One region of the Halobacillus ihumii genome, then DNA from elsewhere that is predicted to be linked to it. Evidence: riboswitches for the same ligand, from Rfam matches in the RefSeq annotation. Region 1 holds a riboswitch; each other region holds the start of a gene.

Region 1 (2,203 bases):
TGATTACACCTTCATCATTTTCAGTAATTGCTGAATCAGTTTCTTTACCAGTTGCTGTCGCAATGGCACGATCCAGGTCATTTACAAGGTCCTTCACTGATTCTAAACCGACAGATAAACGGATCAATTCTTCTGAAACCCCGCTCTTAGCGAGAGCTTCGACAGATAGCTGCTGGTGAGTCGTTGAAGCAGGGTGAATGATCAACGACTTCGCATCCCCTACGTTGGCTACGTGTGACCATAAAGCAATATTGTTTATCACTTGTCGACCCGCTTCACGGCCGCCTTTGATGCCGAAATTGACAATCGATCCATAACCGCCTTCCAAATATTCATCAGCTAATGAATGGGCAGGGTGTTCTTTTAATCCTGGATAGGAGACCCATTCTACATCAGGGTGACCTTTTAGATATTCAGCAATCTCTAATGCATTATCGTTGTGACGCTCAATACGCAGCGGCAATGTTTCAAGTCCTTGCAGTAATAGGAAAGCATTTTGCGGACTTAAGCAGGCACCTAAATCCCTTAATAACTGAACGCGTAGTTTCGTTACAAAGGCTAATGTGCCAAAATCTGAAGCATAACGGATCCCGTTATAACTTTCATCTGGCTCAGTGAAAACTGGGAATTTGCCGTTCGTCCAATCAAATCTCCCGCCGTCAACTACCACTCCACCGATGGCTGTTCCATGACCTCCGATCCACTTCGTAGCAGAATGAACAACGATATCGGCTCCAAATTCAATCGGCTTACAGGAATAAGGTGTAGCGAATGTATTGTCAACGATAAGCGGCACGCCATGGCCATGAGCAATCTCAGAAACTTTTTCGAAATCTAACACATGTAAGCTTGGATTCCCAATGGTCTCGGCAAATACAGCTTTCGTCTTGTCGGTTAATGCATTGCGAAAGTTTTCAGGGTCCTCTGGGTCAACGAAATTAACCTTAATACCATACCGCGGCAAAGTGTTAGCGAATAAATTATAGGTGCCTCCATATAAATTTGAAGCCGCAACAATTTCGTCACCTGATCCAGCCAAGTTTAAGATAGAAAGGGCAATCGCTGACATTCCTGAGGCTGTGGCTACAGAAGCTACGCCATTTTCAAGAAGCGCCATCCGTTTTTCAAATACATCGACCGTCGGATTTCCAATTCTTGAATAAATATTCCCTGGCTCATCGAGAGCAAATAAGCTCTGTGCATGATCGGTATCATGGAATACATAAGACGTTGTTTGATAAATAGGTACTGCCCTTGATCCAGTGGTAGGGTCAGGGGATTGGCCACCGTGCAGTGAAATCGTGCTTAAATCGTAACTTTCAAATGAGTTTGTCATGTTTACATCCTCCTTGGGAAATAGGTTGAATTTTTACTAGCAAGAGGGCTTCGGGGTGGCTCGAAGAAGGATTTTCAACGCGAAAAACCCCTCTTCTCGATAAGAAGAGGGGTTTGAATAAACAGGTCCTCCTCTTATCTCTCAGATTCAAAAATCTGTAGGATTTGGCACCTTTTCAAACCGATGTTTGAAGGTTGCCGGGCTTCGCAGGGCCTATTCCCTCTGCCGCTCTTGATAAGAGTACTTACTATTTAATTTGGCTATGGTTATGAATTATAAAGTACAACAATTAGAAAAGTCAATCATTTTTGAATATTATTTTACAGAATGGGTAATCGCTTCTTTAAACTGAGAAACCATATCGGCTGATTCCTCTATCCCGATCGACAACCTCACTACATAATCATTGACACCAATCTTGTTCCTCTCCTCATCTGTCAGGGAGCGATGAGAGGTTTTAATTGGATAAGACACCGTTGTTTCTATCCCGCCAAGTGTTGGGGTTAATTTAATCCAACCTAAAGAACGAAAGAATCTTTCAATCTCTGTTTTTCTGCTAAGTTCGATTGTAACAATCGCCCCATGTCCATTTTCAGAAACATGATCGGGATAATAGACACGTTCCACCAGTTCCTCCTGCTTTAAAGAATCAGCCACTTCCTTTGCGTTGGCTGACTGCCGCTTCATCCTCAGCGCCAGTGTCTTTGCCCCTCTTTGGGTTAGCCAGGCTTCATAAGGACTTAAATTTGCACCAAGTGAGATCACTTTCCGCTTAGCTTGTGCCATAATTTCCTTGCTGCCAACCACGACGCCTGATGTGACATCACTATGACCACCAATATACTTCGTGGCACTGTGAACGACAAT
Region 2 (2,203 bases), 1.8 Mb from region 1:
GCGGCTTTAGGTCCCCGAATCGTCCCCATTAGAAAATCGGTAAACGGAAATAATAACAGTATTAAAATAATAAAAGGAATGGCTCGAAATACGTTAACTATTGCTGCTGTGACCCAGTTTAATGGTTTGTTCTGCCATAATCCTCCCGGGCCTGACAGGTATAAAAGCAACCCAAGTAACAATCCAAGAATAAATGTTCCTGCTACTGAAATGCTTGTCATAAATAGAGTTTCATTCGTTGCTGTAATCATATCCTGCATTTCAACGTTCGCGAACAATCCATTATTCATTTGGGTTCACCTCCACTTGTACAGAAGTGGTTTGAATGTAGGCGATCGCCCTGTCTATTTCTTCTTTATCGCCAACAAACTGTACAAATAAGGTGCCATAAGCTCCTTTTTGTGTTTGCGTGATTTTCCCATGAAGAATATTTACATCAATTGTAAATTCTCTGGAAAGTTCACTGATAAGAGCCTGGTTCGTACTTTCACCAATAAAATGAAGTTTTACGATCTCACCGGTTTTGTATGTTTCATTGATAAGTCCTAATGAATGTTCACGATCAGGATCACCCATTACTTGGTCAACAAACCGTTTCGTAACTTTTTGTTTTGGATATAAAAACACATCCAGTACATCACCTGACTCAACAATTTTCCCTTCTTCCATTACGGCGACCCGATGACAAATTTTTCGAATCACATGCATTTCATGAGTGATCAAGACGATCGTTAATCCGAGCTTTCGGTTAATATCCACTAACAAATCCAATATAGAGTCTGTGGTTTCAGGATCAAGTGCTGAAGTTGCTTCATCACACAAGAGTACTTTGGGATTGTTAGCTAAGGCTCTGGCAATTCCCACCCTTTGTTTCTGACCACCGCTCAATTGTGAAGGGTAGGAACCACCTCTGCCCGACAACCCCACCAAATCGATTAGTTCATTTACGCGTTTTTTACGCTCTTCTTTTTTTATCCCGGCTATTTCTAACGGAAAGGATATATTATCGTAAACTGTTCTTGACCAAAGCAGATTAAAATGTTGAAAGATCATGCCTATTTCCTGTCTGGCCACTCTCAGTTTACCTTTCTTTAGTTCAGTAACATTTTCGTTATCAATGGTTACACGTCCGCTACTCGGCTCCTCAAGACGGTTCAAAAGCCTGATAAACGTACTTTTGCCAGCACCACTGTAACCAATGACTCCGTATATTTCACCCTTATCAATATCCAAGTCCAGCTTATCAACTGCACGGACATTTTGATCTTTCGTATAAAAAACTTTTGATAATTCCTTAATCGAAATCAACGCTGCGCCTCCTAAAAACAAGCTGCAATTCCCTATGTTCGAAAACTACACTGATTAAAGCTGCTCAGTAGATGAACTACCTTTTAAAGGGAAAAGCGCTATAGCCATAAAATAAATTAAAAAACGCCTTTCTGTTGAGAACAGAAAGGCGTTTACACGTCTTGATATCTTCTGTTCTCTCATCTGCCAAAGCATAAAGCTTTGCAGGAATTGGCACCTTTTCAAGTTATAAACTTGACGGTTGCCGGGCATCAACGGGCCAGTCCCTCCGCCTCTCTTGATAAGAGATACGTATATTCATATTTTCAAATGTAGTTTTCTTAATGATACAAACAGGATTTTAGCACCACTGGCTTTAAACTGTCAACAAAAATCGACATAAAAAAATCTCTTCCTTTTAGAAGAGATGACTTTTTCATTCTCTTCTCATCTTTCAAAGCTCTCTGCTTTGCTGGAATTAGCACCGTATTGTAAGAAAACCGGTTGCCGGGCGTCAACGGGCCAGTCCCTCTGCCTCTCTTGATAAGTGAAGATGTCGATATTTATAATAAGAATATGTTAGCATGGGGTTGCATTCTCGTCAATGAAAAAGTTAGGAGGAGCCTAGATGAACGAGGAAAATGACTTTGAATTATCTTTTATTCATTCTCACGAAACATACCGATTAACAGAAGATCATGGAAAAGTAATCATGATCACTTTTTGGGCTTCCTGGTGCCCTGATTGTGGAGTGGATTTGCCAAAGAAAGAGCAGCTCTTCAAATCCTTAGATAAAGAAAAAGTAAAGATGATCACAATAAATGTGAAGGGGCGGGAGAGAAATAACAATGACGGGAGAATTTTTACGGAGAAATTTCTCACCCAGCCAACTTTGGAGGACAACGGAATGGAAGTG
Region 3 (2,203 bases), 130 kb from region 1:
CTCTCGTCCCCGCCTAAATTTGTTCCTACATAACCAGATCCTTACGTCGGCTGACCATTAAATTTTCAATCTTTTATCTGCAGCCTCATGACAGTTAGACAGATTTTCCCACCTACAGTGAATGAAAGAATTAGACTATGTCAACAATTAATCGTATAGCCTATTGAGACTGGAGGTTAAAACATATGGGGTTAATTGAAATAGCTGCTTTAATTGTCGCAGCCATATCGATCATTCACTTATGGATAGTACGGAAATCCCACCATCATAAAGCTTTAACGATTATTGAACAAATTGAAACGGATGAAAATTTGAAGAGGACTCTGGCGATGGGGATTTACTACAGGTTTAAGAATAAGGAAACAGTCCAAACAAAGGCAGGAGAAGTAGTGGAGGAAAACTACTCCAAACTATTTATCAAGGAAGACCCAGTTACTTTCGAACGATTTGTGGCAAATATTTTTGAAAAGAAATTCAATGGCACTGCCTGGGTCACGAATCCTTCCTGGGATTTTGGCGTTGATTTTGACCTTACCGTAAAGGATAAGAAATATTTAGCACAGGTGAAATGCTATAAGGATGACATGGGATATGAACCAATTGCATTACTTCATTCAAATATAGTGAAGGAAGGCGCAGCAGGGGGCTACGTGATTACCACTGGCTCTTTTAACAAGAATGCTGTGAATTATGCTCATTCACTAAAGGACATTGAACTTATTGATGGATTGGAGCTTGTAGAGTACTGGCTGGAAGGCGTGAAAGAAGTGGATAAGGAGTTAATAGGCGAAATAGAGGAGGCCTAATGTACTTATTTTCTTCTGAAACATTGTGTAGGGTTTGAATAGTCGAAAATTTCACAATAAATGATTGACAATTAGTGCTAGGGAGTGTAAATTATAGGATAATTAAATAATATATATTTCTTATCCAGAGAGGTGGAGGGACTGGCCCTTCGAAGCCTCGGCAGCAGACTGCAATAGTACTGTGCCAATTCCAGCAAGCCGTAAAGGTTTGAAAAGATAAGAAGGGTGAAGTAACCGGATGCTTAAACCTCTTCTTATTTTGTGAGAAGAGGTTTTTTATGTGGGATTGCATGGGCACAGGGAGAAACAATAGAGGAGGGCTTGTATGGCAGACATTGATGAAAGAAAAATTAAGGATATCATCTCGAAGCTGGAAGGATTGGAGTTTGGTTCATTAGTGGTCACGGTGCACAATGGGGAAGTTACTCAAATCGATACCACTGAGAAGCAACGTTATACATCAAGCGACAATGGTTCCAAGAAAATAAATACATAGTAGGGGGTACTCCGAGATACGTGTAAAATTAGGACATAGGATGGGATATAATCCCATCCATTAATCTAATACCAACCGTCCATCTACTGGATGAGGCGCTATCTCTAAGTTAATCGTGTATTCTCCGAACCTTTTAATGTGACTCATTAAGTAAGGGCTTAGATGTCTGATGTCCTCAGTGTGTACCTCATAACCCTCCTTCGAAAGGAACGTAAAACTTTCGTAAGATCTACAACATTGTGAAAGATTAAGGCATTGGATACTAGTTCATTGTACTTCATGATCTTTTCTTGCTGTTTCGGATCGTTTGTAGCGATAATCCCTTGACCGCCGGAGGAAAGCCACTGCGAAAAGTCATGAAAAGCTTCGACTTTGTTCGTTTCGGCTGTAATTTGCTTTCTTACATCCATATCAGATATGTAGAATAATAAGAAAACTGTACGAACCACACGTCCTAGTTCACGGAAGGCTTGATACAGGCGATTTTTACGACTATAATTACTAAGCTTCCGGAGAAGAAGAGGCGACTACATTTTCCCGGATTGAATGGAAAGCACGACCCGCATCAGATCTTGCCAATGCGTTTCGATTAAGGACCAATCAATGGCATCGCTAAATAACGCATTGATATGCTGGTACACTGTATCTTTCGTAGGGCGATAAAATTTTAAAGCCTTGATATTCCGAATGCGGGGCATGAGTTTGATGCCTAATAAATAGCTGAGCGCAAATACCGGGGTGGATTGCCCCTGCGTATCAGCAAACAACGTATCCGGTTGAACATCGGACTCGTTCTTTAAAAGGCCTTCAATAATATAGACGGCCTCCCATACCCCACAAGGAATGAAGTGGCTAAATAAGGAGATATAGTTGTCCGAAATATGGTGGTAAGCAATGCCTC
Region 4 (2,203 bases), 1.8 Mb from region 1:
CAAATAAATTATGCCATGCGAATTCATTGATGACTTGAATAGGCAGTTGGCTTTTCTTGTCTGCTCCTGCGTAGCCTTTAAAAACAAATACTTCTTCACGCTCTTTTAAATGATCCAACACTTTATGGTATAAATGAACGAATGTGCTCTCATCTATAGGCTGATTGGTGCTTCCCCAGTTGACGTTGGGTTCTGACTCATGATCTTTTACGATAAATTTATCCTTTGGAGATCGGCCAGTATAGGTGCCTGTAGTAGCTAGAACAGCCCCACGATCCGTTAACGATCCTTCTTTTTTGGAAAGTATTTTTTCTACAAGTTGTGGTACAGACAAATGATGGAGGACATGCTCTTGCGCTAAAAGTTGGTTTAAATCTGATAGTTGGTTAATGGCACTCATATGTGTCAACCCGCCTTTACTTTAAAATTAATAAAAAGCATAAATTACTTTAAGTTATTGCTTTAAGTTGATTAATAGTATAACACATTCATTTTAATAATCCATACTAATAATGAAAATGCTTTCAATTTATTTTACTATAAAATTTTGTATCACGCATTCGATAACTTTGAACAATCCAAGCTGTTATTTGTGGGGGTTTACCCCTAGTTCATTCGTTTCCTATTGCATTTAGCAATAATGGTCAAACTAGTCTCTGTTTTTTTGTAAATCGGAGAATCCATCTTTTTACCGGAAATGTAAAGAGCTCCTTATTCCAGATATATGAGCTAACTATATAATAGCGATATTTACGTAGAAAAGCAGACCGTTTCTTAAAGCATAGTAAACGGATTGACATTAAATGAGGTTTTCGGTACGATTATCTCGAACGGATACTCTCTTATCCAGAGTTGGTGGAGGGACAGGCCCTGAGAAACCCGGCAACCGTCAGATAGCTGCTGACATGGTGCTAACCTGAAGCAAGGCAATTGTTATGCCTTGGACGATAAGAGCGAAAGGAAACGATGCCTTTCCTCTGAACGAAGGAAGGGTTTTTTCTTTTATTGGGAAAAGGTTCAGCACAATTTCTGATGATGTTCATATTCATATGTACATATAACGTGAAATGTGCAATAGCCATAAAAACGATTGTAAGGAAACCATAGGAATCTAGAGAGGTTTCTAATGATACTGGTAAAGAGTTCCGTCTAATCTATGTATTTAACAGAAGGAGGAGTTTAGCAGAATGCCAGCCAATCGCCGGTTATTCACATCTGAATCTGTAACAGAAGGTCATCCTGATAAAATCTGTGACCAGATTTCTGATGCGATTCTAGACGAAATTTTAAAAAATGATCCGAACGCACGTGTTGCGTGTGAAACAACTGTTACGACAGGACTTGTCCTCGTTTCAGGTGAGATCAGTACAAATACGTATGTAGATATCCCTGCTATTGTACGTCAAACGATTAAAGATATCGGCTATACAAGAGCGAAGTATGGATTTGACGCTGATACATGTGCTGTATTAACGGCTATAGATGAACAATCTCCGGACATTGCAGGCGGAGTAGATGTAGCGCTAGAGTCAAGAGAGGGTCAAATGAGCGATCAAGAAATCGAGTCTATTGGTGCAGGAGACCAAGGTCTAATGTTTGGTTTTGCAAATAACGAAACGGCTGAACTAATGCCTTTGCCGATATCACTTGCTCATAAGTTATCGAAGCGTCTTTCAGATATGCGCAATGATGGTACTCTCGGTTATTTGCGTCCAGATGGGAAGACTCAGGTAACGATTGAGTATGATGAACATGATCAGCCTGTTCGAGTCGATACGATTGTTATCTCTACACAGCATGCCGAAGAAATAACACTTGAACAAATTCAAAGAGATTTGAAAGATAAAGTTATTCAGCCTGTTGTCCCGTCAGAACTTATTGATGAGGAGACCAAGTATTTTATTAATCCTACTGGAAGGTTTGTCATTGGCGGCCCACAAGGTGATGCCGGGTTAACAGGTAGAAAGATTATTGTTGACACATATGGCGGATATGCTCGCCATGGGGGAGGAGCCTTTAGCGGTAAAGATGCTACTAAAGTAGACCGATCTGGGGCCTATGCTGCCCGCTATGTTGCGAAAAACATTGTAGCTGCAGGCTTAGCTGATTCCTGTGAAGTTCAATTGGCGTATGCCATTGGCGTAGCGCAGCCAGTTTCGATCTCCATTGATACACACGGGTCAGGAAAAGTAACGGAAGAGAA

The links. A riboswitch is a leader RNA that binds a small molecule or an ion and turns the genes downstream of it on or off. The one in region 1 is predicted to bind S-adenosylmethionine.
Region 2: it holds a riboswitch for S-adenosylmethionine, as region 1 does, so the genes downstream of both, G6R08_RS03820 (methionine ABC transporter ATP-binding protein) here and G6R08_RS12380 (PLP-dependent aspartate aminotransferase family protein) in region 1, are expected to answer to the same signal.
Region 3: it holds a riboswitch for S-adenosylmethionine, as region 1 does, so the genes downstream of both, G6R08_RS11765 (YezD family protein) here and G6R08_RS12380 (PLP-dependent aspartate aminotransferase family protein) in region 1, are expected to answer to the same signal.
Region 4: it holds a riboswitch for S-adenosylmethionine, as region 1 does, so the genes downstream of both, metK (methionine adenosyltransferase) here and G6R08_RS12380 (PLP-dependent aspartate aminotransferase family protein) in region 1, are expected to answer to the same signal.

The regions. Positions count from the first base shown of each region.
Region 1 covers NZ_CACVAO010000001.1:2,479,277-2,481,479, reverse strand. Annotated here, with positions in the region: gene G6R08_RS12380 (PLP-dependent aspartate aminotransferase family protein) at 1-1,336, opposite strand, end outside; SAM riboswitch class I at 1,468-1,577, opposite strand; gene G6R08_RS12375 (trans-sulfuration enzyme family protein) at 1,652-2,203, opposite strand, start outside.
Region 2 covers NZ_CACVAO010000001.1:713,665-715,867, forward strand. Annotated here, with positions in the region: gene G6R08_RS03815 (methionine ABC transporter permease) at 1-290, opposite strand, end outside; gene G6R08_RS03820 (methionine ABC transporter ATP-binding protein) at 283-1,308, opposite strand; SAM riboswitch class I at 1,485-1,595, opposite strand; SAM riboswitch class I at 1,732-1,837, opposite strand; gene G6R08_RS03825 (TlpA family protein disulfide reductase) at 1,916-2,203, shown strand, end outside.
Region 3 covers NZ_CACVAO010000001.1:2,351,986-2,354,188, forward strand. Annotated here, with positions in the region: gene G6R08_RS11760 (restriction endonuclease) at 186-806, shown strand; SAM riboswitch class I at 924-1,029, shown strand; gene G6R08_RS11765 (YezD family protein) at 1,132-1,302, shown strand; partial or broken gene G6R08_RS22120 (transposase) at 1,363-2,203, opposite strand, start outside.
Region 4 covers NZ_CACVAO010000001.1:650,215-652,417, reverse strand. Annotated here, with positions in the region: gene pckA (phosphoenolpyruvate carboxykinase (ATP)) at 1-400, opposite strand, end outside; SAM riboswitch class I at 840-954, shown strand; gene metK (methionine adenosyltransferase) at 1,188-2,203, shown strand, end outside.